4 regions of the Photobacterium nomapromontoriensis genome follow, and region 1 is predicted to be linked to each of the others. Evidence: predicted binding sites of a transcription regulator. Region 1 holds the regulator's gene; each other region holds the start of a gene.

Region 1 (8,083 bases):
CTATCTTCTTTTTGCCAGCATAGGATTGCTGGCTTTTTTAACACAAGCCTATTCAGGTACTATCCAGTATTCATGACATAATACTGACATTACCTTCCATCGTATTTTATACAGTGAAGTAACCCAATAACGCAGTGGCCATCCATTCATGGTCGTTAACAAGGTTCTGATATGAAAGTCAATCAATCCCCTATTGCTCAGTTTCTACACGCACCATACCGTCTATTTAAGTTCTCACTGCCGCTATTAATGGCAGCTGTTGTCACGATGGCGCCACACGTTCAGGCAAGTAACACAACAACAACCAGTACTCCTGCCACTAGCGCGGCTAGTGCGAGTATCACGGCTCATAACCAAACGGCTTACCGCATCAATGCAATACAACGTGACCTCACCAGTATTCGCCAACATGCGCTACAAACACATCCTGAGCTTGTGACACAAACTAAAGCCTTTGAAGCGGCTTATAAAAAGAAAGCGACTGACGTTGGTTATAATCCCGAAAGCTTCGTCAACAAAGCCCATGAACTCCAGAGCAAGGTACAAGACCAAGCTCTCAGTGAAAAAGAACGCAATGCACTGATAAAAGAATTTGCAGCAGCAAAACAAGAGCTCGCGAAGCAGCGTGAACGGATTTTATCGGATAAACAACTCATCGCAATGCAGACACAACTGCAAAATGATACGCTAGCCGCAATGCAAGCGTATGACCCGAAAACTGAAACACTCATAACCGAGCTGGCTCAGTTACTAAAAACGAAGCAAATCAGCAAATAAGCTTATCCTCTCGTTTATCCGCAATATGACATCGCAGCTGGCTGCGATGTCATCATCGCCATTCAGTAGCCTATTTGGGCTCTTTGCCTTCTTCATAATTACTGAGTGAGACGCCCAGCTCTTCGGCGTGATCTGCCCAATAAGGTTCAGCTTCACATACACAACAGTCACACCATATTGCAATACCTTCATGCATGCTCATTGGTTGCTCCTGTCTGTCTTCATGCACAATATTGATATCCTCTTTACGAGCAGGTAATTGAGACTTAGATACCATTAGCATAACTCCATCAATTGCGCCTCTTTAAGTATATAAGTCTGAGCATCCATTCTTCGTAAATAAAAAACCCGCTGCACTTGGCAACGGGTTTTGCTTTTACTTTCAGGCTATCAGCCTCTGCTAGAACTCAAGCAATTACAACTCGATCGCTTTGTTTTGGCTCAGCAAACGCATCCCACGGATAAGTTGAAAAAACCATCTGATGATAGCGATTAGCGCAATAATGACACCCACTACCGGGATCCCATCAAGCACATAATCCAGCACATCACTGTTCACCCAGTACTCCGCACCCGCGACCATACCAGTGGTTGTGGCAGCTGTTACACCTAACACGACAAAAAAAGTAAAGAATAGGAAAAATGATCGAATAATCGTGTAGTAGTGGCTGTAGCAGAGCTCATCCGTACCTTTATTAAGTTTATAGCCAGCGTAAATAATGGCAATAATGCCTGAAATCAATAAGGTAAAAGGTGTTAAAAAACTTGCGATATAAGCAAATCGTACACCCGCTTTGTTATTCGTTGACATGCGTCTGTCCGTTTTTAGAACTTGGATAATCCTAATTATCACACGTATTTGGGCTTCATCAAGTATGGATAAAACTGACGATGATCACGATCAAACGAATCCGACAGAGTCTGCCAGGATCCCCTATAACAACAACAGCCAGATAAATGCTATAGACCAATAGTAAAATTCAAACACGGTGACATACCGACAATTCTTTAAATTATGCATTTCTGATACAGATTCATACTCTCCCCATCGAATAGTGATGCAAGCAGCGCATAATTCTCATTAATTCAACTCAGAAACATTGCACTCTTGACCACACTAAGTAAAATGTGATCGCAAGCGATTACACAATGAAACGTATGCGTACGATAAGAACACATGTAGAATCGGTGTAGCAGAGCCGCCATTTGTTAATGCGGCTCTTTTTTGTTTCTGTTACCGACAGCCAATAGAACAGTGCTCTACTTCCACAAGCAGCCAACAGTTCATTGTTCTATTGGGTAACTAATTTGATTATTAAGGTCCTCTGACCTCTTATTATTAGAAGAATAATTATGGCAACGATTAAAGATGTTGCACGTATGGCTGGTGTCTCTACAACCACCGTCTCTCACGTGATTAACAAAACACGCTTCGTGGCAGAAGCAACACAGAAAAAAGTGCTAGCCGCCGTTGATGAGCTAAACTACGCGCCAAGTGCGGTTGCACGTAGCTTAAAATGTAACACTACGCGTACTATAGGGATGCTTGTAACCAAATCAACCAACCCGTTCTTCGCAGAAGTCGTACATGGCGTTGAAGAGTACTGCTACAGTGAAGGCTACACACTTATCTTGTGTAACACTGAAGGCAACTTAACCAAGCAACGTGATTACCTACGCATGCTTGCTGAAAAGCGCGTTGACGGCCTACTGGTGATGTGCTCAGATCTTGATGAAGAATTACTGGCGCTGCTTGAACGCCAGAAAGATTTACCTATGGTTGTCATGGATTGGGGTCCTGAAAGTCCGCATACAGATAAAATCCAAGACAATGCAGAATTAGGCGGCTATGTTGCCACTAAATTCTTTATCGAACACGGCCACAAAGCCATTGGTTGTTTGACTGGCCATCGTGAAAAAACAGCCTGTCGCGAACGTTTAAAAGGTTTTAATAAAGCCATGGCTGAAGCTGGCCTGCCCGTCAACGAAGCATGGATTTTAGAAGGCGATTTTGAATGTGAATCTGCCGTTAATGCCGCTAATCAAATCATCGCGATGGAAGAGCGTCCAACCGCTATCTTCTGCTTTAATGACATCATGGCAATGGGGTTAATCAGTACCTTCCAATTGGCAGGTATTAATGTACCAGATGACATATCCATCATTGGCTATGACAACATTGATTTAGCACCGTATTTCTCACCGCCACTTACAACCATCCACCAGCCTAAACGCCGGTTAGGTAAAAGTGCCGTAGAAATATTAATGTATCGCATGAGAGACAAGGATCATGCCACTCAAGTATTTGAAATGGTTCCTGAACTTGTTGTTCGTCAATCCGTGCGAAATTTAAACAACTGAGTGGCATCACGTCATTTTAGTAATTTAAACGGAGGCCTATGCCTCCGTTTTTTTGTGTCTATTTTCACCGATAATTTGCATTACATATGAAGTAAAAATGCTTACCTAGCAGAAACCAAATGCAATTAATGGAACCAATGTCACATTTTAAAAAATGGGAGCAGGTTCAAATATTCTAACTAGGATATTCTTGATTTATCACGAACAAGGCAAATCTGTCGAAAGATAGAGACGCAAAGCTTCCGACCTAAAAGTATTCAGTTTGTCATCATTCTGTCACTCATGGTAGCGGGGTCACCGATGGATATTTTCACCGAGAAAAAGCATGGACAAACCTGTATTAAAAGATTCATTACGCCTATTTAATTGTTTCAGTAACATGAAATCTCGCTCAATGTTTGGTGGTTTTGGTTTATTCGCGGGTGAAACAATGTTTGCCCTCGTTGTGAATAACAAACTTCATCTACGTGCCAATGCAACCAACGAACAAGAATTCAAGCAAGCTGGCTTGGAACCGTATGTTTATACTAAACGAGGTTTTCCCGTTGTAACTCGCCACTACGCTATTCCTGAAGAATGGTGGCAAGATACTACAAAAATTATCGAGCAAGCCGAGCGCTCCCTCGCTGCCGCACAAGTAGACAAAGAAACTAAAGTCAGTGCCGAACCCGATCGCATTAAAGATCTACCTAACTTACGATTAGCCAATGAACGCATGCTTAAAAAAGCGGGTATTGTGACCGTTAATGAATTACTCGAAGCGGGTTCGATCAATGCTTATAAAGCGCTGCAAAATAGCCACCAAGGAACAATAAGCCTTGAGTTACTCTGGGCACTTGAAGGAGCGATAAGTGGCCAACATTGGTCCGTGATCCCTCAGGAGCGACGTTCAGAACTTCTCGCTAAACTTAGCTAATCCTAGCAACATGAGTATGGATAGTGTGAAAATAAGCAATCGTTTGTGTGCTTATTTTCATACTGACCGCCTAACATCACGACTTTGATATCACTATCCATATCTTCAACCATTAAGTAACTTATTGCTCTGTATCTTTTTTTTGACGATTTAACTGTTCCTTTTGTGCCCACATTTTTTGCGAAAGAGCGACTCTTATCGCATACTTATACCTCTGGAACATGATAAGACCTCAAGCACATATGAAAAAAAGCAGTCTTCTTTTATCTATTTCACTGATAACTACCGCCAGCCCCGTTTGGGCAAATGAACCGAGCCGCGTATCGCATCACAAAGACACCTATCTATTACCACTCTACAAAGAGAGCCGAGTTAACCAAGCGAGATTCGAGCCACTCTCCCCTGATGGTGGTAAAGTTCACGATATTTTCGTTCAATTTCAAATTAGCCTTAAATACCATTTACTCGGAAACCATGAAGAAGGGGTGTTTCTGGCATACACACAAAAATCAAATTGGGAAGCGTACGCATCATCAGCCTACTTTCGCGATAATGATTTCAACCCAGAATTGTTTTACAACAAAAAGTTCAAGCACTTCGATGCTGCTTTTGGCGTTGAGCACCAATCTAATGGTGCAGGCGGATCGAATGAAGTAAGTTGGAACCGAGCCTATGTCAATGTCACCTATCATTTCCCTCAGGGATTTATTCGTATAAAGCCATGGATCAGAATTCATGACTCTAAAGACTACAACCCCGATATCACTGATTTTCTCGGTCATGGTGAATTTGTCTTCGGTTGGCAGCCAACCGATGAACAAGAAGTTAAGTTGCTCACTCGCAACATTATAGAAAGCGGTTTCGATAAACCTTATGGGGAACTGAGCTGGAACTTTAAAATTTACCAAGGATTACGAGGATACCTCAAAGCTGAAAGTGGCTATGGGGCTACCATTTCTAACTATAACTTTAAAGAAAGTGCTTTTGGCTTAGGGATTGATATCAAGTTTTGATCTAACGCTAAGTAAACCCGCCATTTTTTCATAGCGTTAAATCCTTGAATCAGTCACTGCGATGTTACCAATGCAACGCTTCACGCAAAGATAAGACACATCGAGCAGCAAAAGTTAAATAAGCTAATCAATGTTCCGCAAGGTTGTCCTATCTCCAACCTGCCCTTACGGTTAATAACCTTGTCGTGAGAAATAAGGGGTGAGCATTGTCAGTGTCTATGATCAATAAATTGCACGTAAACCCGCTGCAAACATCTGTTGTATTGTTGAGCATATTGCTACTCCAAGGGTGTGAAGACCATCAAGTTCCGACCCAGCAACGTCCGCAATACGATATCGGCTATGTCATAGTTGCACCACAGGCGGTTGAGTTGCACGATACCATGCCAGGACGCACTCTGCCGTCCTATGAAGCAGAGATCCGTCCGCAAGTAGGCGGAATTATTCAGCAGCAATTGTTCGAAGGTGGCACGATGGTCAAACAAGGCCAGCCACTTTATCAAATCGATTCTGCCCCCTTCCAACTAGCCCTCAAACAAGCGCAATCAGACTTACGCAAGGCACTTGCCAACCAAACATCAACCCGTAACCTGGCAAGCCGATACCAACGGTTAGTCAAAGAACGAGCCGTATCGCGTCAAGACTACGATAATGCCGTCGCTAGCTACCAAGAGGCACAATCTTCAGTTACTAATGCACGCGCTGCCGTTGACAACGCCAAAATCAATCTTGGTTATACCCGTGTTACCTCACCGATAGATGGTCGTGCAGGGCGCTCAAACGTCACAGCTGGCGCGTTGGTTACCGCGAACCAATCATCACCGCTTGTTACAGTGCAAACCTATGACCCAATGTATGTAGATCTCACTGCATCCAGTACTGAGTTGCTCCAATTTCGTCGGGATTTAGCCCAAGGGGTCATTACCCGGGATCAGAATGAGTCACGGCAGATCAAGCTGTTTCTTGAAGATGGCACATCGTATGACCATCTGGGTACCATCCTGTTTGCGGATGTTGATATCAATGAAACAACAGGATCGTTCATACTCAGAGTCAGCTTTCCTAACCCTGACCAAATCCTGCTTCCAGGGTTGTTTGTTCGAGCATCACTACCACGTGGGGTTGATCACAATGCGATATTGGTGCCAGCCAAGGCCCTGACGCGCAACCCTAAAGGTGATGCTCAAGTCAGTGTCATTGACAGCGATAACAAAACCCAAGTCGTTGAGGTTGATACCAGCTATCTCATTGATCATCACTGGCTGATCACCAAAGGATTAAGTGGGGGTGAAAAAGTCATCGTCGACGGTTTGCAATTTGTACATCCCGGATCTCCGGTGACTAAATCACACGAAATTAGCGCACAACCGCAAAAATAGGAGGGTGATATGGCCCATTTCTTCATCGTAAGACCTGTCTTTGCTTGGGTGTTAGCCATCATGGTGATGCTAGCGGGTCTCATCGCTATCGTGTTACTCCCCATCGCTCAGTACCCGACATTAGCACCACCAGCTATCCAAATTTCTGCCACCTACCCGGGAGCATCAGCAAAAACAGCTGAAGACTCAGTCACGCAGGTCATTGAACAACAAATGAATGGGTTAGATAACCTGCTCTATATGTCATCCACATCAGACTCATTCGGTAATATCGCGATTACTCTGACCTTTGCAGCAGGTACTGATCCTGATATCGCACAAGTTCAGGTACAAAACAAACTCTCTGCAGCCACCCCTCTATTACCCATGGCCGTGCAGACCCAAGGGGTGCGAGTTGAAAAAGCCAGTAACTCTATCTTGATGGTGATCGGTTTTGTATCCGATGATCCTGATATGAACAATGCTGATATTTCAGACTATATAGCCAGTAATGTGCTGGATCCGTTAAGTCGAGTCGATGGCGTAGGGCAAACTCAGCTATTTGGCGCTGAATATGCCATGCGCATCTGGCTGGCCCCTTATTCACTTGATAGTTTTAACCTGATGCCTTCAGATATCGTCGCGGCGATCAAAGAACAAAATGCCCAAGTGTCTGCGGGCCAGCTTGGTGCTTCACCAGCCGTCCAAGGCCAGCAGCTCAATGCCACCATTACGGCTCAGTCGCAGTTAAAAACGGTAGAACAATTTCAAAATATTCTACTCAAAGTCAACACTGATGGGTCTCAAGTTCGACTTAAAGATGTGGCTCGCGTTGAATTGGGCGCGGCATCTTACCAGACCGTCGCCAATTACAATAAACAGCCAGCGGCAGGGATATCAATCGCATTAGCGACAGGAAAAAATGCACTGGAAACCGCCAAATTAGTACGAGAAAAACTCAGCGAACTTGAGCCCTTTTTTCCAGATAGCCTCAACGTCGTATATCCCTATGATACGACCCCTTTTATCAAAATTTCCATTGAAGAAGTAGTCAAGACCTTACTTGAAGCTGTGTTCTTAGTCTTTTTAGTCATGTTACTGTTCTTACAGAGTTTTCGCGCAACCCTAATCCCAACTATTGCCGTCCCCGTTGTGGTATTAGGGACCTTCGCGGTGTTACTGATCTTAGGGTATTCGATTAATACCTTAACCATGTTTGCCTTAGTATTAGCGATTGGCTTACTGGTTGATGATGCGATTGTCGTGGTTGAGAACGTCGAACGTATTATGGAAGAAGAAGGACTAGATCCTCGTGCGGCGACAGAAAAATCAATGACAGAAATTACCAGTGCCCTTGTGGGGATTGGGATGGTATTGATCGCGGTATTTGTCCCTATGGCTTTCTTCGGTGGCTCAACGGGGGCCATATATCGCCAATTTTCAATCACCATTGTCACCGCCGTTGCCTTATCTGTCATGGTCGCCATTATCCTCACCCCGACATTGTGCATCAGCCTGCTAAAAACAACCGATGGTCATAAAGATACCGGCTTTGCTGGTTGGTTTAACCGTAACTTCAGTAAAGCAACAGATGGCTACACCAAAGCCGTCACATTTATTACCCATCGCAGTGTGCGTTTTTTACTCATCTACCTCGG
Region 2 (8,083 bases), on a different contig from region 1:
CGCAGGTAAGTATTCGACATATCAACCGTCGTGGTTGATTTTGCACCACCACAAGCAGCGTGACAGGTCGCAGAACCCGTATAAGCAAACAGGTTTAGGAAATCCTTGCCTTCCGCCATCAAGCCTAATTTACGGCGAGTGATGCGGTGATCCAAGAACAGGCCTGTATCGAGGTAATCATACAGGTTAACTTTCAAGTCAACGCCGTACTCATTCACAATCAGATGGCGCTCGGCACTAGAAAGCTTCTGATATTGACTCTTACCTTTCTGACGCTCACGCACCTTCAGGATAACTTTGTTGTTATCAACACCTGTCACCTGAATAGTAGCGCGCAAGATATCCATAATACGACGACGAGCAATCTCTTCCGGAACCGTCTTCGGCGCTGCGTACTCTTGGATAATCAAAAAGTCATTGTACTTATCGATGGCCGCATTATAGTTAGGCAAATCAGCATCATACAGACGGTAGCAATTTATACCCTCTTTCTTTGCCCACTTACTGAGCTTCGCAATGTTCTTTTTCAAACGGTTGGCAAAATCAGGCGCGACTTGTGTCTCTTCGAGCGTACCTTCTTGCTCACCTTCGGTATGCTTCACCGCACCCGCAGTAATTAAGTAAGTTTTCAGCACACAATCAAGCGCACCGTTACTTAGCTTGAACTGCTTGTCAGCACGCATGCGAAGACAGCTCAGTAACTCATTGGATGATGAGTAAATCGCGGCAGTAGAGCCAGCAAATGCCAACTTCAATCGATTACCGAATTCAGTGTATAGCGAGATAAGCTCTGGCGTTGTACCTAGACGCTCACCATATGGAGGGTTACACAGGATAATACCGTTAGTGAATCCCTCAGGGCATGTTAGCTGTGTCGCATCACCATATTCAAAATCAATCAGGCTCTTAACACCTGCTCGACCCGCATTATCACGAGCGATAGTCAAAACACGACGATCCATCTCGCGACCAAAGAATTTGGTTGTCACGTTTGCTACACCACGACGCGCTTTTACTGTTGCTTCTGCGTGTATTTCAAGCCAGCCTTCTTTATCGAAATCTTTGATTGACTCAAAACCCCAACGTTTACGCTTTAGGCCAGGAGCGATCTGAGCAGCCATCATTGCCGCTTCAATCACTAAGGTACCCGAACCACACATTGGGTCTAATAATGGTTTCTCTGGTGTCCAACCGGATTTCATCACCAATGCAGCGGCATGTGTTTCGCGTAGCGGTGCCTTACCCGCTTCACTACGATAACCGCGCTGGTGCAAACCACTGCCCGCCATATCCAAACCAAGAATACCTTTTTCGCCAGACAGACGCATATGAATGCGAAGTTCAGGGCGTTCACGGTCAATGTTTGGACGACGAAGATCAGCTTTAGTGAAGCGATCGACAATGGCATCTTTTACTTTCATCGCACCGTATTGGCTATTGCGGATCTCACGGTTTGTACCATTGAAATCAACGATGATGCGCGTATCACTGCCAAAATAATTGGTCCAGTTGATGGCGGCGGCACCTAGGTACAAATCCATATCATCACGAACAGTAAATTCACTCAATACTTGAATGATACGTGACGAGATACGAGTCCAAAGACAGCAACGATATGCGGTGGCCTGTTCCGCTTTAAAACGGACGCCAGCATGTACAACCTGAATGCTCTGGGCACCCAATTGCTCTAATTCTTCTGCAAGGAGGTTTTCAAGGCCTCGTGAAGTGATAGCTAAATATTGATTCATGGAGTTCTTTTCGCACTTATGTTGCGGTGAATTATAACTGAAAACACCGTAAATACCTTGCGCTAAAAAGAAGTTAAGCCGTCATTTAGCTAAAAAAACAGCAACAGCACAATATGGGCACTGTTTACGACTGTGGACAGTCTTTTATTCCCCTCCGTCTAAACCGATAAAAATCATATATCAAGCCGATAAAAATAGTGAAAAATCATCGTTTCCCAATAGAAACAATTTAATTAATCATTAATTATCAACACGTTAAAAACAGAATCAACAATGATTTGCTCAGAAAACATGACCATTGACTGAGCGTATTGGCAAGTACCCACCAATCCTAGCGTACAACCTGCATATACTAGCCCCTTAAGTTTCCCAATAGGAAATAGTGACCATCGTTAAGCGTTCCATTTGTTATCACCATGAAATTAAATTACACAAATATGGAAATTGAGGAAATATTAGAGTACTTATTGCCATGTTACAGGCTAGAAATCGGTTTTTATGCGAGAATAAAGCGGCAAAAGAGGAAAGGAAAATAGACAATATTGATAAGAATTTTAGAGTTAGATCACTGGCGTAGATCACTTTTTAATCACGAAATAAGCCTGTAGCCTTAGAGCTGATTAAAATACGATAAAATAAATTAGACTTTCGTATATCTATGCAATGAATAAGATAGGTATTTGGGGCTGATGATGAGCGTATCCATAACATGACACTTAGCTTAAGATGTGTCATAAACACCATCTCGGTACTAATTGTCATCACTGAATTTAGTTTAAGATACCGGATTCAGAGCATATTCAGCTCATCCACTTCAATATCAATTTAGCGGAAAAGAGAGTACCACGAGCGCGATCCTCTACCGCTATACCTAATATTGAACGGTGCTTGAGGGAATACAATGAGGGGCACAAAATGAAGAGGATGCGAGATGGCTAGGGTGCGAGTGCCTAACCAACAAGAGCAAAACTGATTGTCATCTCCTGAGGCTGCTCAAACACTTCCATGCGATCGTTCATCACCTTGATGATGTCACAGAACTGCATGTCTTTGGTTGAGGTCAGAGCTAATGGTTCAACATCAGCCATCATACACAGGCTGGCACAGCCGCTGTTTTCAATAATAAGATAATTGGCCTGGCCTAATTCCGTCTGCAACGTCACAATATCGCCACTTTCCGGATTACAGCCTGCCCTTTTCTCTAAAAAAAACCAGCTTTTTGGCATCATGGGTTTATGGAATCGACTGGCCGTCACAGCATTTAAGGCAAGCTCTGCTTTACGCGGCGCAGAGAGAGCAAGCCCAGAAAGGCTCTCAAGATAAGTTTGATACACCGTCGCATCGTCAACGGTAAAATCAGTTTTAGTAAAAGCACAAGGAACAAGGTGCTTGGTTGGAATCGCCACACGGAAAACCATCTCATCGCCCAAATCAAGCATCAGAGCATCATTTTGTTGGTCGTAATACCACTCCCATGAATTATTAGGTTTCAACATGTTAACGCTCCAAAATTCCGTTTGTTTTCTACTTATCCAATGCGTGAAACAAAACTTTAGAAGAATTTTACTTTGTACTCTGTAAATAAAAAGAGGAAATAAATGGCATGATCTTGATGACAAGTACTGTAAATTTGACAACTTTTGAGAAAAATCGCTTTTGTCATACACCTTAAATAAAAAAAAGTACCTACCGGATCAATCCAATAAGTACTTTGATTTTCAATGGTTACTATCACTGATACCACTACAACTCTATCAGTAATGGTGCATCATGTAACATCGGTTAACATGACATTGTAACTTTAAAGATTATCAACAATATCTTTAACTAGTTTAGGCCCATGGTAAATGAAGCCCGAATAAACCTGTACCAAACTGGCACCAGCCATCATCTTCTCACGTGCAGAAATCGCTGAATCGATACCACCCACTCCAATTATCGGTAGTGCGCCATTTAGCTCTGCTGCAAGTAAACGGATGACTTCAGTACTGCGATTCTGTAATGGACGGCCACTGAGACCACCCGCTTCATCACAATGAGGCATATTCTTAACCAATGCTCGATCTAATGTCGTATTGGTTGCGATCACGCCATCGATCTCGTTCTTGATCAATGATTCTGCGATTTGCTTAATTTCATGATCTTCCAGATCTGGTGCGATCTTCAGTGCGAGCGGGATATATTTCCCGTGTTTCTCTGCTAACTCTTTCTGCTTCACTTTCAATTGTGCTAACAGATCATCAAGCATTTCACCGTACTGTAAAGTTCGAAGTCCAGGTGTGTTAGGCGATGAAATATTGACAGCAATATAACCAGCATGCTGATAGACCTTCTCCATGCAGATCAAATAGTCTTCAGCACCCTTTTCTATCGGTGTGTCTTTATTTTTACCGATATTAATACCGATAATTCCGTCATATTTCGCTTTCTTAACGTTCTCCACCAAATTATCAACGCCTAGGTTATTAAACCCAAAACGATTGATAATACCTTCAGCAGGAATAACGCGGAAAAGGCGTGGTTTATCGTTACCAGATTGCGGACGAGGCGTAACTGTTCCTACTTCCACAAAGCCAAAACCCATTGCGCCGAATGCTTCTATACATTCGCCGTTTTTATCAAGGCCAGCAGCCAATCCAACAGGATTTTTGAAGGTGAGACCCATCACTTCAACAGGACGATCAGCGACATGTTGACGATAAAAAAGATCAAGAGGAGTACCAGTAAAGCGAGAAAAGTTCTGAATAGCTAGATCATGCGCTTTTTCTGCATCAAGCTGGAAAATAGCGGATCGAGCGAGGCGGTAAATCATTGTACCTCCTAAAAAAAGCCCCGTATAAACGGGTGGGTATTATTCACACTTTCTTTGATCAATACAAATAGTATTTTTACGTTTATTCATCAAAATGGCTAATAAGTGGCAAACTACGACCTTATGCAACATAACCATACATGTAATTTGTCATGGGAAACGCAAACGATTAACTCGATAGTGAAAAGTCTCAAAAAAGCCACCAAGCGTAAACTCAGCGGCCTATAGCTAATTCGCTTACTTTTTTAGATATCTCTGACGAGTTTATTTAGCAGGACGGCAGTTTAAGTTAAGTAACACCAATTCTCGCAATGCTACCGAAAACTTGGCAAACTCATGAGTTGTACCCACTTTGAATTCAGCCAGTACCGTGTTCCAGCGATGGATTGCACTTTGATGCTCTTCCATCCAATTTTCAATAAGCTGTTCAGCAGCTACACCTTCAGGACCACTGGTGATCACCGCCAACGTTAACTGACGTTGCTGCCAATCGAGATCTTCTCGAAAAGATGCCCGTGCTAATGCCTGCCAATGGTTTTCAACAGGCTGATTATGTACTTGTTTTAAGAACCAGTGTAATGACAGATCAGCCCCGATCACAAAATATACCTGAGCAATAAAGTCGATATCTTTATCCAACTCTTTTGCTATTTGAGCAATATCCATCGCCGAATATAAACTGCTTAAACACGCAATATTATAGGCTAACTCTTCAGGCACCCCCTGTTTGACCATGACAGCAGCCTGCTCCTCATGCTCTTGTACCTCTTCTGTTACAAGGTAACGGGGAAGGTTCGTTCTTAATCTCTGTACTATTGGCTGATAGAAAGTGATCATCTGCTCAATACCCAGCTTCCGATCTCTATTTCGCAGAATCCAGCGTGTTGCACGACGAAGCATGCGACGGCAACGATAAAGAAGCTCATATTGCACTTCTGTTACGATCACATTATCGAGCGCCCTCACTTGATCGAAAATCCATTCAAAACAAAAAACTTCTCTCGCTACCGCATAGGCCGATGAAATCTCAGCCACTGAGGATCCTGTTTCTTCTTGAAGACGAGTGACAAAATTGCAGCCCATTTCATTCGACATCTGATTAGCCAATGACGTTGCGATCAGCTCTTTACGCAGTGGATGCTGATCCATATGGCTCCGGTAATGCTCTTGTAATTCTTGAGGGAAATACGCTGACAACAAACGGGCATGATAAGGATCATTGGCAATCTCCTCGGTCACCAGTTCTTCTTTTAATACCATCTTTCCGTATGCTACCAATACAGCAAGCTCTGGGCGAGTTAATCCCTGACCTGACTTTTCTCGCTCGGCTAACGTATCGTCATCAGGCAGGTACTCCAAACCACGATCCAGCTTACCTTCTTTTTCTAAATGGTGAATAAAGCGAATTTGCTCTTTCAGCAGTTGTACTTGCTGCTGTTGAGTGACAGATATCGACTCGCTCTGACAGTACGCATCATCAAGTACAATCTCACCAACTTCCTCCTCCATGCGATCTAATAGTTCATTACGCTGTTTGTAAGTAAGATCGCCGTTCGTGACTAAGCTATTAAGCAAAATCTTTATATTCACTTCATTATCTGAGCAATCGACACCACCAACATTATCGATATAGTCGGTATTAACCAAGCCGCCTTTCTTGGCAAATTCTACGCGACCTAACTGGGTTAAGCCTAAATTACCACCTTCTCCGACAACCTTTGCATGCAGTTCACAACCATTAACACGTAAGGCATCATTAGCACGATCACCCACGTCAGTATGCGTCTCTGTCTGCGATTTCACATATGTACCAATACCCCCATTCCACAGCAGATCGACCTCCATCTGCAAAATTAATCGAATAATGTCATTCGGCGGCAAGCTTTGTTTTCGGGTACCCAGCAGCTTCTGGATCTGAGGCGTTAATTTGATCGACTTACTACGACGTGAGAATACCCCGCCACCCTCTGAGATCAATGAAGGATCATAATCTTCCCAGCTAGATCGTGGCAGCTTGAACAGGCGATCTCGCTCTTGCCAACTGCGTGCTGAATCCGGATCGGGATCCAAGAAAATATGCAGATGATTAAAGGCAGCCACCAGCCGGATATGCTTAGACAACAACATACCATTCCCAAAGACATCACCCGCCATATCACCAATACCTGCACAGGTAAAATCGGTTTTCTGACAGTTTATTCCCAGCTCGCGAAAATGCCTTTTGACTGACTCCCAGCCACCTTTTGCAGTAATCCCCATTTGCTTATGGTCGTAACCATTTGATCCTCCAGATGCAAACGCATCTCCGAGCCAGAATTGATAATCTTCTGAGACTGAATTGGCTAAATCCGAAAATGTCGCCGTTCCTTTATCTGCGGCAACCACCAAATAGGGGTCATTTTCATCATGACGTACCACATTGGCGGGAGGAACCAGTTCGCCATCCATAACATTGTCTGTCACATCCAACAAAGCACGAATAAACCGCTTATAACAGCGCTGTCCTTCTGCCAGAATTGCCTCACGCGTTGATAACTGTGGCTGGCGTCGACAAACAAACCCGCCCTTTGCTCCCACTGGCACTATCACGGTGTTCTTCACCTGCTGTGCTTTTACCAGACCAAGGATCTCGGTACGGAAATCTTCTTGTCGATCTGACCAACGAAGACCGCCTCGCGCCACTTTACCTCCACGCAGATGCACCCCCTCGATATCTGGAGCATAAACAAATATCTCAAAAAAAGGGACAGGGGCTGGTATATCAGGGATGTCGGAAGGACGTAACTTCAGCGATAACCAAGGCTTAGGTAGCCCATTTTCAACTTGATAGTAATTAGTACGTTGAGTGGCAAGGATCATATCCATATACCGACGAATGATCCTATCATCATCTAAGCTTTCAACATGATCCAATTTTTCATTTAGCTTCGCGATAAACGCTTGCTCTTCTTTTTCGTTAAATGTGTTTACTGGATCAAAACGTAAACGGAATAATGTCACTAGATCACACGCTAACTTACTGTGACTTGATAAGGTTTCTTCAATGTAGTGCTGGCTGAACGGGAAGCCAACTTGCCGCATATAACGGGCATAACTACGTAATATCGTAATTTCTCGACCCGTTAGACCCGCGCATAAGACCAAACGGTTAAATCCGTCACTCTCAAGCTCACCATGCCAAATAGCAGAAAAAGCTTCTTGAAAACGATCTCTCGCTTCACTGAGATCGATCCCTGTACAGGCATTATGCAGCATGGCAAAGTCAAGGATCCAATAAACGGTACCACTTGCGGTGATCACTTCATAAGGTGATTCACCAATCACCCGCAAGCCGAGATTTTCCAACATTGGCATGACATCAGACAAATGGATGGGTTCATCACGGTGAAATAGCTTCAGTTTTACAAACCGTGAATCATTCGACTCTTCTTGCGGCCGGTAAAACAGCATACCTAGCTTATTACCTTCACTCAGACTTTCTAATTGCTCTATATCTGCAACTGCCGATCCCGGCAACATCTGT
Region 3 (8,083 bases), on a different contig from region 1:
GTTACCCTAGTATTCGGTATCGGCGGCATGGCCTTTGGTATTGGTAGCTTCAGCCTGCAAGGTATCAGCCTGTGTGGTATCGTCGCCATTTTGCTTAACCTGATCCTGCCTGATGATTTAGGCGAAAATCACGTTGTTGACAATGCGCAGATGGAAAATATTGCGGAGAAATAATCAATGTTGGATGCGTCACATGCGTGATCGCATCCATGTCATCGCACGGTTTCGCTCTTGTTTCATCCTCGTTTTAGCAAAGAACCAATATAAAAAAAGCCGGATTTGTTAATCCGGCTTTTTATTGCTTAATTTTTATCTTGCTAGATTACTTGGTACCGAAGATCTTGTCACCAGCATCGCCTAGGCCAGGAACGATGTAACCTTTATCATTTAGCTTGTCATCGATAGCTGCAGTGTACAGCTCAACATCTGGGTGAGCTTTTTCAAGCGCTGCAATCCCTTCCGGAGCCGCAACCAAAACCAATACTTTGAACTGCTTACAACCTCGCTCTTTTAACAGATCCAGTGTTGCGATCATCGAGCCACCAGTAGCGAGCATTGGGTCAACAACGAGTGCAATACGCTCATCGATGTTTGAAGCTAGCTTGTTAAAGTAAGGGACTGGCTCTAGCGTCTCTTCATCACGGTAAATACCGACAACGCTGATACGTGCACTTGGCATATGCTCAAGCACACCGTCCATCATACCCAGACCGGCACGCAGGATAGGCACAACCGTAACCTTTTTACCCTTGATCTGATCAATTTCAACTGGACCATTCCAGCCTTCAATGGTAACTTTTTCTGTTTCGAAGTCTGAAGTCGCTTCGTAAGTCAGCAAGCTGCCAACTTCGGTTGCTAGTTCACGAAAACGCTTAGTGCTGATGTCACCTTCGCGCATAAGACCAATCTTATGTTTTACCAGTGGGTGTTTTACTTCAACGACTTTCATCTGTGACTCCTAAGCAAACAAAAATTAAAAAAATCGCATTATTATACACTACCCCTATACCATCCGGGTAGGGGTATACGTTTCGTTTGCTCGGTAAATAGCCAGTGAGATTTATTGACGCAAACGTTTCCCTTTCCGCCCTGACTGCTGTTATCATAGCCTCGCTTTTTCACTTTAATACGTTGAGGGACCTCCTGTGAGCGGCAATAACTCTTCTCTTAGTTACAAAGATGCTGGTGTTGATATCGATGCAGGTAATGCATTAGTTGATCGTATTAAAGGGGTGGTAAAACGCACACATCGCCCTGAAGTGATGGGGGGGATCGGTGGTTTCGGTGCTCTTTGCGCCCTACCAACCAAGTATAAAGAGCCTGTCCTTGTTTCAGGTACCGACGGGGTCGGTACTAAACTCCGTTTAGCCATGGATCTGAATAAACACGATACTATTGGTATCGATCTGGTTGCCATGTGTGTCAATGATTTAATCGTACAAGGTGGCGAACCGCTGTTCTTCCTCGATTACTATGCAACAGGAAAACTGGATGTTGATACGGCTGCTAGCGTTGTTGCAGGGATTGGTGAAGGCTGTATTCAAGCAGGATGCGCACTGATCGGTGGTGAAACTGCTGAAATGCCGGGGATGTACCACGGTGAAGATTATGACGTTGCTGGTTTCTGTGTCGGTGTCGTCGAAAAAGCGGATATCATTGATGGTAGCAAAGTCAGTGAAGGCGATGCACTTATTGCTGTCGCATCAAGCGGCCCACACTCCAACGGATTCTCACTGATCCGCAAAATCCTCGAAGTCTCCAATGCCGATCTGAACCTAGAACTTGAAGGTAAGGCTCTGTCTGAGCACCTGCTTGAACCAACCAAAATTTACGTCAAATCCGTCCTTAAGATGATGGAAAGCTGTGATGTACATGCTATTTCCCACATCACTGGCGGCGGATTCTGGGAAAATATTCCTCGTGTTCTGCCTCAAGGCACCAAAGCAATGGTTGATGGCAATAGCTGGCAGTGGCCTGCAGTATTCAACTGGTTACAGGAGGCCGGTAACGTTGATACCTACGAAATGTACCGTACCTTCAACTGTGGCGTCGGTTTAGTCATTGCTCTGCCTAATGCTCAGGCAGAACAAGCTATCGCGCTTCTCAATGCCGAAGGCGAGAAGGCATGGCTACTAGGAAGCATTGCCGCTGCTACTGACGGTGAAGAGCAGGTGGAGATCCTGTAAACGATGAAAAATATCGTTGTACTGATCTCCGGTAATGGCTCAAATCTACAAGCAATTATTGATGCCTGCCAGTCAGGCATCATAGCAGATGCTAACATTGCAGCAGTCGTATCCAATCGTGACAGCGCGTACGGTTTAGAGCGCGCACGTCAAGCGGGAATTACAACGTTGCACATCGCTACCTGTGATTATGCCAATCGCCATGACTTTGACCGAGCCATGGCTGAAAAGATTGACCGCTACCAACCTGACTTGGTGATTCTGGCTGGATTCATGCGTATTTTGAGTGGTGACTTTGTCCGCCACTATCAAGGCAGGATGATCAACATTCATCCCTCCCTGCTACCAAAATACACCGGCCTGAATACTCACCAGCGAGCCATCGATGCGGGTGATCAGGTACATGGCACCAGTGTACACTTTGTCACAGAAGAACTTGATGGGGGCCCGGTGATCCTGCAAGCCAAAGTACCGATCTTTGACGATGATACCGCCGACGATGTCATGGCTAGAGTACAAGAACAAGAACATCGTATTTACCCACTGGTTGCGCATTGGTGCCTGCAACAGCGAGCGATAATGCAAGATAGTAATGCTTTCTTTGATGGTGAATGTTTACCGCCATCAGGCTATGCCGCTGACGACGAATAAATACGCCACCGATAAATAAAAAACGCGACCTAAGGTCGCGTTTTTTTATATCAATGGCCATGTCACTCAGTAATCACTATCACTTTGCTGGCATTCGGTTAAACACCAGTTCACCAAAATGAAAGACCCCAAATTCACCCGGCTGCATTTTATGCCAACGTTCATCATTAGTCAGGGGCTGGGTCGCCATCACTGTCACCACATCTTTGGGTGTCGTTTCTTGCTGAAAATCAATCGTAACATCTTCATCAATTAACGATGCCTTACCAAAAGGGGCTCGACGAGTGATCCAATGCAAATTGTTTGTGCAGTAAGTAAATACATACTCACCATCACTCAATAGCATGTTATATACCCCTAACTGACGTAGTGTGTCACAACAGTCAGCCATCAACTTGAACACCGCAGACCACTCTTGGGGTGGCTGAGGGAATGCTAACGATAACTGGTTCAGCAACCAACAACAGGCGACTTCGCTATCTGTACTGCCGACAGGGGTAAAATGGCCCGTATCTAAAGCGTCATAGTCTGTTAGCTGGCCATTGTGGGCAAAGGTCCAATACCGCCCCCATAATTCACGGGTAAACGGATGGGTATTTTCTAGGCTCACTCCACCACGGTTAGCTTGTCGGATATGACTGATCACAGCACAACTTTTGATCGGGTACTCCTGCACCAGCTCAGCAATTCGCGACTGACAGCTCGGGTTGGGATCCTTAAAGGTACGGCATCCCTTACCTTCATAAAATGTGATCCCCCAACCATCACGGTGCGGACCAGTATTGCCACCCCGCTGCATCAGGCCGGTAAAACTGAAACAGATATCTGTCGGCACATTGGCACTCATACCCAGTAGTTCACACATAGTCCTTTATGCCTCCTTGCCTTATTATCTGATTCATAATAGCCGCAACTATGCAGCCATTTCTTTTTCTACCAACATGATCAAGATATGAATAATCTTGATATGTACTTCCTGAATGCGATCAGCATAACCAAAATGCGGGACACGGATTTCGACATCCGCCAGACCTGCCATCTTGCCGCCATCTTTTCCCGTCAGTGCAATCACTTTCATTCCTTTGGCATGAGCTGCGTCAATCGCCTTCAGAATGTTGCCGGAGTTGCCAGACGTCGATAACCCAAACAACACATCGCCTTTTGACCCAACCGCTTCCAGATAACGTGAAAATACTGACTCATAACCAAAGTCATTACTTACACAGGAAAGGTGGCTAGGATCTGAAATAGCAATACCCGGATAGCCCGGACGGTCTTCACGATATCGCCCGGTCAGCTCTTCGGCAAAATGCATGGCATCACAATGTGATCCCCCATTCCCACAAGACAGCACCTTGCCACCTTGCTTAAATACATCAGCCAGCAGCTTGGCTGCGGCCTCGATATCAGCAATATTCTTCTCATCGCTTAAAAAACGGTTTAGTACTTCAGCCGCTTCGTTCAACTCTGCGCGGATCATATCTTGGTACATAGGCTCTGCTCTGGTTACTCAATATATTATGCGGGAGCAAGCTCCCGCAGATTTGTGCCTTAACAGGCAGTGTACAAAGAAATGCTCAGCAGTGTCGACTCTTAAGGTTGAACATTGTGAGCCTTTGAGCTCAAGTGTGCGCGTAATGCCTCTGCTGAATCAAACAGAGCAATATTCTCAAGCGCCAGCACACCCGCAGTATTCAGCTTATCAACAATATGCGGCGCAACCCCAACTAAATACACCGGATAATCACGTACACGATCCAACGCATTTTCAAATGCATGAATAGCCGTAATATCGATGGTTGTCACATCAGTGAAATCCATCACTACCGCACGAGCATCAAGGTTAATCCGATCAATAACCGACAAGGCTTTTTCACTCGCGGCAAAGAATAAAGGACCATTAATATCGTAAACAATAACATCATCACCAAAGTTCTGATGCGGATGGTTACCCGCCACTACATTTACCGTGGTCAGCGTGGCAATACGCTGGATAAACAATAAGCCGGCCAACAATAAGCCCACAACGACGGCAACAACCATATCGAACACGACAGTCAGAATGAAACAAGTGAGTAGTACAGCAACATCACGACGAGGTGCCACTTTCACGGTATGCACAAAGTGTGGTGCTTCTGACATGTTCCAGGCTACCATGATCAATAAGCCAGCGAGTGCACTCATCGGTACATAAGACAGCATTGGTGCAAGCGCAATCATTGCGGCCAATACAAACAGGGCATGTACCATCGCAGAAATTGGTGAAAAACCACCAGCACGAATATTGGTTGCAGTACGTGCAATTGCAGCGGTTGCAGGTATACCGCCAAAAAATGGTACAACCATATTCGCTATACCTTGCCCAACTAATTCGGCATTCGGGTTATGTTTCGTACTTGTCATACCATCAGCAACCACGGCACATAGTAGTGACTCAATACAGCCCAGCATCGCAATGGTAAATGCAGCAGGTAGCAATTCAATCACCAACGACCATGAAAATGCATCATCTTGCCATGGCAGGATAAACTGAGGCAGCACTTGTGGGATCCCCTGCCCCACAATATCGCCAATTTGGTAATGGAATTTTTCGCCCAATAAAGCAACGTGTGCGCCATCCATTTGGTTGATAACCAACGCAACTAAAGTACCACTAACTAAAGCAACCACATGTGCTGGCACTTTGGTTTTTAACTTAGCCCATAGAATAAACACGGCAATCGTGATCACCCCAACCAAGGTGTCAGACAAATTAATGGTTGGCATCGCGGTAGCATAAGCCATGACTTTTTCTGGAAAGTGGATTGGGTTTGTCGCAACGCTCAAACCCAGCAAATCTTTTAGCTGCAGAAAAGCAATGGTCAGGCCAATACCCGCGGTAAAACCTGTTGTGACAGGATAAGGGACGTACGCCACCAACTGGCCTAGGCGCAATACCCCCATCAGAAGTAGAATTGCCCCAGACATCATGGTGGCCAGCATCAGCCCAGTTAAGCCATATTGCTGAGTAATAGGCAATAGGATAACGACAAATGCAGCTGTCGGGCCGGTAATATTAAAACGAGAACCGCCAAGCAATGCAGCCAGAAAACCAGCCACAATAACCGTATACAAACCATGTTGCGGAGGCACGCCAACCGCAATTGCCAATGCCATACCCAGAGGGATAGCAACCACACCCACTGTAATACCAGCAACCACATCAGCACGTAGTGTCGAGAGCGTAAAGCCTTCCCGCCACGCTTGTCTCAATGCATTAAATAACAACACGCTAAACCCCTTGCTGACCCCAACGGAAATGCAAAAATTCCAAACATGGATCCCGTTCGGGTATAAAATTCAAAGAAATTAAATAGCTGTCATCCCGATATAGGGATCCGGCGGGCAGATGTCAGTCGGAGTTCGGGAAAGGCAACATCAATACAGATAGCCTTGCGCTACCTGTTGTACTCCAGAATTCACGCACGCAAAAGGCAGACATCTCAGCCTGCACAACCACAAATACGTGAACAAGATCACATGTTAATTGTATGAGTTTTTTTAGCAAGTTGTTTTTATTCTCTCGCTGATCTCGATCAATCCCTTTCGGTACATAGCCTGACACGCCATCTTTACGTAACTGCGTCCTTTCAGAATGGAAATTAATTTCACATTTAATTAAAAAATCACTTACAATTATCACAAGTGGTTAGACCTCTTACCAAGCATAAAATGTACCTAAATAATAAAAATATCGCGTCTGAATAAGGAGATTGAACATGGTTACACTTGTGTATCTACTCGGACTGGTTGGTATAACCGGGGCGCTCGCCTATCACCGTGCCAACTTACGCACTTTTACTATTACCCTTGTGGTTACATTAACCCTTGGCTCCCTGCTTAATATTACTGGTCAATACAGTTGGCTAGCTTTCTTACTGATAGCTATTCCACTTAACCTCACATCCTTGCGTCGAAAATTACTCAGTAAACCAGCTCTTAGTGCTTTTAAACGTGTGATGCCTGAAATGTCTCGCACCGAAAAAGAAGCCATTGATGCAGGCACCGTGTGGTGGGAAGCTGACCTTTTTCGTGGTGCACCTGACTGGAATAAACTGCATGATATTCCCACACCACGCCTGAGCGCTGAAGAAAAGGCATTTCTGGATGGCCCAGTTAATGAAGTATGCAAGATGACCAATGATTTCCAGGTCACCCACGAGCTGGCTGATCTCCCGCCTGAAATTTGGCAGTACTTAAAAGATCACAAGTTCTTTGCCATGATCATTAAAAAAGAATATGGCGGGCTTGAGTTTTCTGCCTATGCCCAATCACTGGTATTACAGAAACTCACTGGCGTATCTGGAGTATTGTCATCAACGGTTGGCGTACCTAACTCACTCGGCCCGGGTGAACTGTTACAGCACTACGGCACAACCGATCAAAAAGAACACTACCTGCCGCGTCTAGCCGAAGGGAAAGAGATACCCTGTTTTGCCCTTACCAGCCCAGAAGCCGGCTCTGATGCGGGCTCCATCCCTGATTTCGGCATCGTGAAAAAAGGCATGTGGCAAAATGAAGAAGTACTCGGCATGGAGCTGACATGGAATAAGCGTTACATCACCCTCGCACCGGTGGCAACCGTGCTTGGGCTAGCTTTCAAACTCTATGATCCGGATCACCTACTTGGAAATAATGAAGATCTGGGCATCACCTGTGCCCTGATCCCAACCGATCTTGACGGGGTTGACATTGGTCGTCGTCACTTCCCGCTAAACCTACCATTTCAGAATGGCCCAACCCAAGGTGATAAGGTCTTTGTTCCTATCGACTTCATTATTGGTGGCCAAGAAATGGCAGGGCAAGGCTGGCGTATGTTGGTAGAGTGCCTGTCTGTGGGTCGAGGGATCACGCTCCCGTCTAACTCAACAGGAGGCTTAAAAACTGTCGCCATGGCGACTGGTGCTTATGCCCGTATCCGCCGTCAGTTCAAACTCCCCATCGGTAAAATGGAAGGGATTGAAGAGCCACTGGCACGTATCACAGGTAATGCTTACGTATTGGATGCGGCCAGTACCTTAACGGTTGCCGGTATTGATCTGGGTGAAAAACCCTCGGTGATATCTGCTATTGTCAAATATCACTGCACCCACAGAGGACAACGCGGTGTGATTGATGCGATGGATGTAGCCGGAGGAAAGGCGATCTGCATGGGGCCGAGTAACTTTCTTGCCCGCAGCTACCAAGGCGCGCCAATTGCCATCACG
Region 4 (8,083 bases), on a different contig from region 1:
CCACAATGACCAAGTTACGCGCTTTGTGTAGGTCGACTTGGTTTTTGATTAGTGTATTTAGACCCACGGTGGCGATAGAACCGAACAGCAGGATCATGATGCCACCCATGACAGGTACTGGAATGGTTTGCAGAACCGCACCCAGTTTACCGACAAAGGCAAGGACCAGGGCTGTAACGGCGGCCCATGTCATGATGACTGGGTTGAATGCTTTCGTCAGCATAACCGCACCCGTAACTTCCGAGTATGTGGTATTTGGTGGTGCACCAAACATGGATGCAGCAATTGTTGCAATTCCGTCACCCGCCATGGTGCGGTGCAGACCTGGTTTTTTCAGGTAGTCTTTGCCGGTTACATTTGAAATGGCGAGCATATCGCCAACATGCTCAACCGCAGGAGCAATTGCCACGGGGATCATAAACAAAACGGCATTGATGTTGAATTCAGGGAAGGTAAAGTTTGGCATCGCAAGCCAAGCGGCTTGATGTATTGGCGTGAAGTCAACCACACCAAAGCCAAGGCTAAGTGCATAGCCTGCAATGATACCGGCCATAATAGGGATCAGTTTGAAAAAGCCCTTGGCAAAGACACTGATACCAATTGTCACGAATAATGAAACCGATGAAATCCATAATGCGGCGTCACCATTGACCAATTGAACGGCACCGTCGCCCGACTTACCCAGCGCCATGTTCACCGCTGATGGTGCAAGACCCAGCCCGATGACCATAATGACCGGACCGACAACCACGGGAGGAAGGAGTTTATGGATAATGCCGACACCACGCACTTTGATTAACGCACCCATGCATACATACACCACACCGGCCATCATTAAGCCGCCCATGGTTGCAGGGATCCCCCAAGTCTGGACGCCGTACATAATAGGAGCAATAAAGGCAAAAGAGGAGGCGAGGAAAATAGGAACGGAGCGTTTGGTGATGATTTGGAAAAGGAGAGTACCGATACCGGCACCAAAGAAAGCAACGTTGGGGTCAAGTCCCGTAAGGAGCGGAACTAACACTAACGCACCAAATGCGACAAAAAGCATTTGGGCACCCTGTAATATTTGCAACATTATGTAATTCCACCCTGAGTGTAAAAAAAATCGCGAAATATTAGCACAAGGGGAAACGATTGCCTAACGCAATAGATTATAAATTTAACAATAATTAGTAATGCAGAGATGGATCTGCTTTTTGTGAAAAAGGACAGAGAATTAGCATTAAACAGGGGCGCCTTACAGTGTGTTATTTTTCATCGAGAAGAAAAATAACGGGATTAGATTCGATTTTGTGTGGGAAGCAGTTGCCGAGTTGGATAGGTTCAATTTATGATCAGGCATTAACTGAAGTGATAAATGAGTTTTTTATGTTGCGTGTTACTTTATTATTCATGGCGATATTAGCTTTACCACTTAAAGCTGCCACCATGACCAACCTATATCAGGCGCAGGTTGTATTACCCGATACTGACCGGCAGTCAGAACAGGTAGCGCGTAAGCAGGCGCTGGAGCAGGTTCTGATTAAGGTTTCAGGACAGAGTGCGATTGTCCAAAATGAAGTGATAGCTAAGGCTTTAACAACTAGTAGCCAGTATGTCAGTCAGTTTGCTTATGGCAATCTTAACGGGCAACAGACTCTGGATCTGAGTTTTGAACCCTCGCGAATTCGTAATTTACTGGCGCAAGCACATTCAACATTCTGGAGTGAACAGCGCCCGTCTATCTTAGTTTGGCTGGTGGAAGATGCCAGTCGTGAGCGTAATATCATTTGGGATCAGTCAGGCAGTACATTATTGACTGATATTAAAGCGGCCGCCGAGCGTAGGGGGGTGCCAGTACTGATGCCGATCGGTGATTTTGAAGATGTTACAGCGATCAGCACGCCTGATTTATGGGGCGGCTTTGTTCAGCCAATCGCTGCCGCGAGTTTACGTTATCAGCCAGACGCGGTGCTGGTAGTGCGGGTGCGTCAGCAGGATAACAATGACGTCGCGTTGAATTGGCAGTTGTTTGCGGATAAACCGGCACAGTTAAATGGTTCACAAGTTGCCCCGACAGAAGGGCGTCTATCTGGTACGGCGGTGGTAACGATCAACCAGATGATGGATAGCGTGGCTGATCAACTGGCGACTAAATATGCCGTACCGCTTGGTGGTGATGCGCAAGGCCAGTTATCTGTTGTAGTGGGTAATATTAAGTCGTCCAAAGACTTTTTTACGCTTGAGCGCTTGATCACCCGCTTAACATCCGTTGCGGCAGTGAACGCTTATCGTATTCAAGGAGATAGCGTTGAGTTCTCGGTACAGCTGCTTAGTACAGAAGCGGCATTTCAGCGTGAGCTGAGCCAAGATCGTCGATTGTCAGTTGCAACCACACCCGTTAATCCGGTGGTGGAGGGAGCGATTGCCCCTATTGTTGGCGAGGCTGCTGGAGATGCACAAGATTTACCGGCTGGTGGTATTGATGCCAGTCTGATTGTTCCACAAGAGACGCAAGAGCCGGCACCACAGGTATCGTCGGCCGGAGAGGTGTCTGCGACCAGCGCTCCTGCTGCGGACATGCCCGCGACAGGCGGTGTCGTCACAGCACTACCTGTCCAGCCAGTTAAGCAAGCCACGGTGTACCAGTGGTCATCTCAGGGAGCTCAGCTTTAATTGATGAGTGGGTTTCGATGAATGGAAAAACGGTGGGCTTGCCCACCGTTTTTTATGCTTAGCCATGGTGACAGATATTATTCTGACGGCTGTCTTTCATGGTGGGCTCGCTCTTCTTTTTCTACCTGAGAGAGTTTTTTCAATTTGATGCCCAGCTCACGGCCTCGCTGACGGGCAAACAGAATGTTGGCAGCAAAAGCACTCATTGTCAGGCCTAGCTCCACGGCGGCTAGCCAGCGTTCCCCTTCATCGACCCACAGCAGGGTCAGGGCATGAAGGAAATAGAACATGAGAATGAAGTTGGCCCAAGCGTGGGTATAGGGTTTGCCCGTTATAATGCCTTTCAGTGGCGGCAGCATTGGAGCTACCCAGATCCCAGCCATCAGCCAGTTGTTAAGATGAGGATGGGGGGACAGGGTGGATTGCCAGATCGCAACCCAGCTGATCAGCCCGAGGTTGGCGGCTAATGCCATATAATGCAGGTAACGCGTTGATTTGCTCATGACGGTCATGACATCAATCCTTCTTATGACCTTATCGCCCCGTCCGAGGGGCGATTATTTTAATTTAAGGGCTGTTTCGGCCAAGCGTTTACCGCAGGCTTGAGCAAGCTCTCGCTCTTCTGGGGACAACGGGTGGTTGTCCCCGTTATTGAGATGTGAGGGCCCATAGGGCGTACCACCAGCACGGGTGGTATGCAGAGAGGGTTCAGAGTAGGGAATTCCCACTACGAGCATGCCATGGTGTAGTAGCGGCAGCATCATTGACTGTAAGGTCGTTTCTTGGCCGCCGTGCATTGAGGATGATGAGGTGAACACACAAGCAGGCTTACCGATCAGACTGCCTTGCAGCCACTCAACGCTGGTTGAGTCAATAAAGTGTTTCAGTGGCGCTGCCATATTACCAAATCGCACCGGGCTGCCCATCGCCAGCCCGATACAGTGTTGGAGGTCCGCCTGTGTGACCAACGGATCACGATCGGAGTCCGCGAATGTCATGCCCTGACCATCAATATCGGCGACAGTACGCAACACCGCCTCGCAGTGTTCTACCTGTTCGACCCCTCTCGCTATTTGTCTCGCCAGCTGACGTGTATTACCGTGGCGGCTATAGTAGAGAACAAGGATGCTATTCATGCTATTAAACGACCTTACAGGATAGTTAGAACCTGTTCTGGAGGACGTCCCATTGCTGCTTTTTCACCATTAACAACAATCGGGCGCTCAATCAGTTTCGGGTGAGTGCTCATGGCATTGAATAATTGTTGTTCAGTGATGGTGTCGTCACCGAGAGAGAGTTCTTTATATAGTGCTTCTTTGGTGCGCATCATGTCGCGTGCCGACGTGAAACCAAGCTGAGCGAATAAGGTTTGTAGCTGCTCAACCGTCGGAGCATCGTCAAGGTACTTGATAATGGTCGGGCTGATGCCTCGCTCTTCAAGTAAAGCCAGTGTTTCCCTGCTCTTTGAACAACGCGGATTATGATAGATAGTGACTGACATATACTCTTCCTTTTTTGTCCCTAATTCGGCGTACCGTAAATACGGCAACTAGGTGTTTTGATGATGTTGCCCCATTGTAGAGCAACTGTCATCAAGAAGAAACGGCAGTGATTACACGATTGGATCAAAGGTCTGCAACACGCTGACGAGAGAGGCGGAGCTGATCAATACGGGCATCATAGCGGGCTTGATCCAGAGAGTTGATTTCAACCAGTTGGCTGGCCTGAATATACATCTGGATAGCTTTTTCCCAAGCACCGCGTAGCGCCAATAGTTCCGCTCGAGCAGCCAGCTCTGCATCTCGACGACCATTGACGGCTTGTGCTTTGGCCAATAGGTGCCAGCCATTAGGATCATCAGGATAATCATAGGTATAGCGGGTTAGAATAGGAATACTACTACTATTTTTTCCGGCTTCTTGCAGGGCATTGGCGAGATTAAGGCGTAAAACTTTTTGGTCGGGATAGCTATTGAGAGCCGTTTCTAGCCGTTTAATCGCTTGTTTATAGTGTTTTTCATGGAGATCCAGATCAGTGGCTGAATCGATATAAAAACGGTTACTCGGCTCCTGTGCCAATAGAGGGGCAAGTAATGCATGGGCTTGTTGATATTTCCCCGAGTCAATATAAACCAGCGCCTTGCCGTAATTAAGGGCGTTACGGTGAATGGGATCACTGCCTTTCAACTCATGGTCAAACCAACTCAAAGCTGCACTGTTATCGAGACCTGCGTATCTGGCGATGATGCGAGCCTTAGCCAGTTGGTAGCGTTCTGAGGTGGCGACAGTTTTAGCTGGATACTGGTTAGCTCGGCTACGGCTATCACTGATCCGTGATTCAGGCAACGGGTGGGTCAGTAGCATCGGTGGCGGTTTGCTGGCGTAACGGTACTGTTCGGCTAAACGGCCAAAGAAACGGGGCATGGCTTGGACATCAAACCCGGACTTGGCAAGGGTTGCGATCCCAATTCGGTCAGCTTCTTTTTCATTGCTTCGCGTATAGTTGATCTGGCCTTGAGCCGATGCGGCTGTCGTTGCGTGCATCGCAGCGATCCCGGCTTCTGGTGCCGCAATAGCCAGCATGAGTGAGCCAATCAACGCCGCCATTGTGGCGGGTGATTTCTTCGCCTGATCCTCCATGCTGCGAGCGAGGTGGCGCTGGGTAATATGGGCAATTTCATGGGCCATGACTGAGGCCAGTTCGCTTTCATTTTTGGCGTAGAGAAATAGCCCAGAATGTACCGCGACGTGTCCGCCAAAGAAGGCAAAGGCATTGATGTTTCGATTTTGGATCAGGAAAAATTCAAACGGCGTGCGGACATCACTGGCATTGGCCACTAAACGGTGGCCGAGATCCTGTATATATTCAGAAAGCAGAGGATCGTTGATGATGGGCATACTGGCACGGATCATCCGCATATAGGCATCACCGTATTCCATTTCTTTTTCAATACTTAAGGTAGATGCTGCCGCCATCCCTATTTCGGGAAGCTTGTTAAAATCAGCCGCAGAAGCTGTAACCGCAGAGCCAAGTAATGCGCTGATGAGGAGATAAGCCGGTGCTTTGGTTAATCGAAACATAGTAGTAATGGGTTCCGCCTTCTGTTGCCTGTTCCTGATATCGCGCTGAGCAGGTGTTGAATCCTGCATATTGAACTAACTTGGGTATATTACAAGAAGGTCTGACAACGAAACCTGCGACAGGTTTCTTTTTTGTCGTTAGGATGTCATTTACAATACCTCGATAAATTTTCTTTGTTAGTATAACGGAATGGAAACCGCAATGCTCAATCTGACCACAGAACGCTGCCCAATGGCTTTGTTATTGGCTAAACGAGCAGCAAATGAGCTCGAATCTTGCGAGCGGTTGGCAATTCAGATCACTGATACCGGAGCGAGGCTGGACATTCCCCGCTATCTTTCTACTCATGGTTTTTCTATAGAAGTACAGGAGGATTCCCCTCATGTACTGGAAATCATTGTGACCAAAAGGCTGTAAACATTTTATGTTAGATATGCTGACGCGCTGGTACCAGCGACGATTCTCAGATCCCCATGCCGTTAGTCTCGTCGCTATCTTGCTTGGCGGTTTTCTAACCATTTACTTTTTTGGCAATTTAATTGCGCCATTGCTGGTTGCCATTGTATTGGCCTACCTGTTGGAGTGGCCGGTTATAAAGTTAACTCGGGTGGGCTTGCCAAGATCACTGTCAGTGCTCTGTGTGCTGCTCATTTTTGCCGGGTTGATGGTTATGGCCATTTTTGGTTTAGTACCGACGATTTGGCATCAGGTGAGTAACCTAATTGCGGATGTGCCTAATATGTTTAATGGCTTGCAGGCGTTCGTTTCCAGCTTGCCTGAACGTTATCCTGATTTCGTCCAGCCACATCAGATTGGTACCCTGATGAATACCTTACGAGAGAAAGTGCTGGGAATGGGTGAAAGTGCCGTTAAAGGATCATTATCATCTCTGGTCAGCCTTGCGACGCTGGCGGTATACTTGATTCTGGTACCACTTCTGGTGTTCTTTTTATTGAAAGACAAAGAAGAAATGTTGGATATATTGAGTGGTCTGCTGCCGCGAAATCGCCGTTTGGCGAGTAAAGTCGGGGTTGAGATGAATGAGCAGATCTCTAACTATATCCGCGGTAAGGTTACCGAAATCTTTATTGTTGGTATTGTCAGCTATGTGACGTTTGCGGTGATGGATCTGCGTTATGCTGTTTTGCTTGGAGTCTTGGTAGGTTTCTCGGTGTTGATCCCGTATATCGGTGCTGCGGCAGTGACATTACCCGTTGCCATGGTAGGGCTCTTTCAATGGGGGATCAGTCCTGATTTTTGGTGGCTACTGGTTGCCTACGGTATTATCCAGGCGCTAGATGGTAATGTATTAGTACCGATTTTATTTTCTGAAGCGGTTAATCTGCACCCGGTTGCCATTATCGTATCGGTATTGGTATTTGGCGGTCTGTGGGGATTCTGGGGGGTCTTTTTTGCTATACCCTTGGCAACCTTGGTGAAAGCAGTATGGAATGCGTTGAAAGCGGCGGATCCTGTTGCTGTGAAAGCAGACGAGTGATAGTTTCGACAGAGATCATCTGATTTAAAAAGGCCGCGATTTTGACTCGCGGCCTTTTTATTTTCGGTAACTTTGATTATCAGCAATCGGATCAATCGTTTTCTTGAAGGTAGCTCAGTACCACCTCGTGATGATCTTTGGTTTTGAACTTATTGAACACGTGCGCTATCACACCGTTTTCATCAATCAGAAAGCTGATACGGTGCAGGCCATCGTACACTTTTCCCATAAACTTCTTTTCGCCCCAGACACCGAACTGTTCGGCAACAGCATGGTCTTCGTCAGACAGTAGGGTAAAGTTCAGGTTATCGCGTTCGATGAACTTTGGCAGGCGTTTGACTGGATCGATACTGATCCCCAGCACCTCAACATTGAAACCATCCAGCTCTGCCTTGCTGTCACGTAATCCACAGGCTTGCACCGTACATCCCGGTGTCATGGCTTTAGGATAGAAATAGACCAGTACTTTTTTACCTCTGAAATCTGTCAAACTAACAGGTTCATCGTTTTGATTATGTAGAGTAAAGGCGGGCGCTGGCATACCCATAGTTAACGTTTCCATGATCTTTTCCTTATTGGTTATGCCCGACAAAAGTCACATTGCCTGTCACGAGTAGTTGCTGACAAAGTGTTTCAAATTCTTCTTGTAAGGTCATTAAATTGCACCCTTCAGGCAAGTTGGTGCTGATCTGGAGCTGAAATCGGTTTGGTGTGCCTGCTTGCTTGCTTTCATGGGTATGGGCACTGAGTGAGCCAATATCGATATTTCGTGATGCAAAAAAGCGGGTGTATTGCTCAATAAGCCCCGGGCTATCATCGGCTTCAATCTGAAAATCTGCCGTATAA

What was found. Region 1 encodes PurR, which represses purine synthesis genes. Its sites were predicted from a motif close to TNANGNAAACGTTTNCNTNA; they were not measured.
Region 2: a site for PurR is predicted at 4,718-4,737, ahead of pyrD (quinone-dependent dihydroorotate dehydrogenase). Genes of this name have one in related genera too.
Region 3: a site for PurR is predicted at 1,065-1,084, ahead of purM (phosphoribosylformylglycinamidine cyclo-ligase). Genes of this name have one in related genera too.
Region 4: a site for PurR is predicted at 1,126-1,145, ahead of L4D12_RS21615 (uracil-xanthine permease family protein). Genes of this name have one in related genera too.

The regions. Positions count from the first base shown of each region.
Region 1 is NZ_JAKJSL010000017.1:32,510-40,592, forward strand. Features, by position in the region: gene L4D12_RS03275 (hypothetical protein) at 172-777, shown strand; gene L4D12_RS03280 (hypothetical protein) at 848-1,054, opposite strand; gene L4D12_RS03285 (hypothetical protein) at 1,193-1,588, opposite strand; gene purR (HTH-type transcriptional repressor PurR) at 2,131-3,138, shown strand; cyclic di-GMP riboswitch class I at 3,337-3,440, shown strand; gene L4D12_RS03295 (TfoX/Sxy family DNA transformation protein) at 3,464-4,054, shown strand; gene L4D12_RS03300 (phospholipase A) at 4,297-5,067, shown strand; gene L4D12_RS03305 (efflux RND transporter periplasmic adaptor subunit) at 5,280-6,446, shown strand; gene L4D12_RS03310 (efflux RND transporter permease subunit) at 6,456-8,083, shown strand, end outside.
Region 2 is NZ_JAKJSL010000040.1:20,265-28,347, forward strand. Features, by position in the region: gene rlmKL (bifunctional 23S rRNA (guanine(2069)-N(7))-methyltransferase RlmK/23S rRNA (guanine(2445)-N(2))-methyltransferase RlmL) at 1-1,748, opposite strand, end outside; gene L4D12_RS17210 (cell division protein ZapC) at 2,699-3,244, opposite strand; gene pyrD (quinone-dependent dihydroorotate dehydrogenase) at 3,550-4,560, opposite strand; gene L4D12_RS17220 (NAD-glutamate dehydrogenase) at 4,825-8,083, opposite strand, start outside.
Region 3 is NZ_JAKJSL010000053.1:33,178-41,260, forward strand. Features, by position in the region: gene L4D12_RS21615 (uracil-xanthine permease family protein) at 1-174, shown strand, start outside; gene upp (uracil phosphoribosyltransferase) at 323-949, opposite strand; gene purM (phosphoribosylformylglycinamidine cyclo-ligase) at 1,146-2,186, shown strand; gene purN (phosphoribosylglycinamide formyltransferase) at 2,190-2,837, shown strand; gene L4D12_RS21635 (class II glutamine amidotransferase) at 2,917-3,702, opposite strand; gene lpcA (D-sedoheptulose 7-phosphate isomerase) at 3,751-4,329, opposite strand; gene dauA (C4-dicarboxylic acid transporter DauA) at 4,431-6,107, opposite strand; gene fadE (acyl-CoA dehydrogenase FadE) at 6,596-8,083, shown strand, end outside.
Region 4 is NZ_JAKJSL010000053.1:25,093-33,175, reverse strand. Features, by position in the region: gene L4D12_RS21615 (uracil-xanthine permease family protein) at 1-1,078, opposite strand, end outside; gene L4D12_RS21610 (DUF2066 domain-containing protein) at 1,372-2,658, shown strand; gene L4D12_RS21605 (DUF2069 domain-containing protein) at 2,736-3,170, opposite strand; gene wrbA (NAD(P)H:quinone oxidoreductase) at 3,216-3,794, opposite strand; gene arsC (arsenate reductase (glutaredoxin)) at 3,809-4,159, opposite strand; gene bepA (beta-barrel assembly-enhancing protease) at 4,284-5,738, opposite strand; gene L4D12_RS21585 (sulfurtransferase TusA family protein) at 5,929-6,156, shown strand; gene L4D12_RS21580 (AI-2E family transporter) at 6,164-7,237, shown strand; gene bcp (thioredoxin-dependent thiol peroxidase) at 7,329-7,799, opposite strand; gene L4D12_RS21570 (glycine cleavage system transcriptional repressor) at 7,810-8,083, opposite strand, start outside.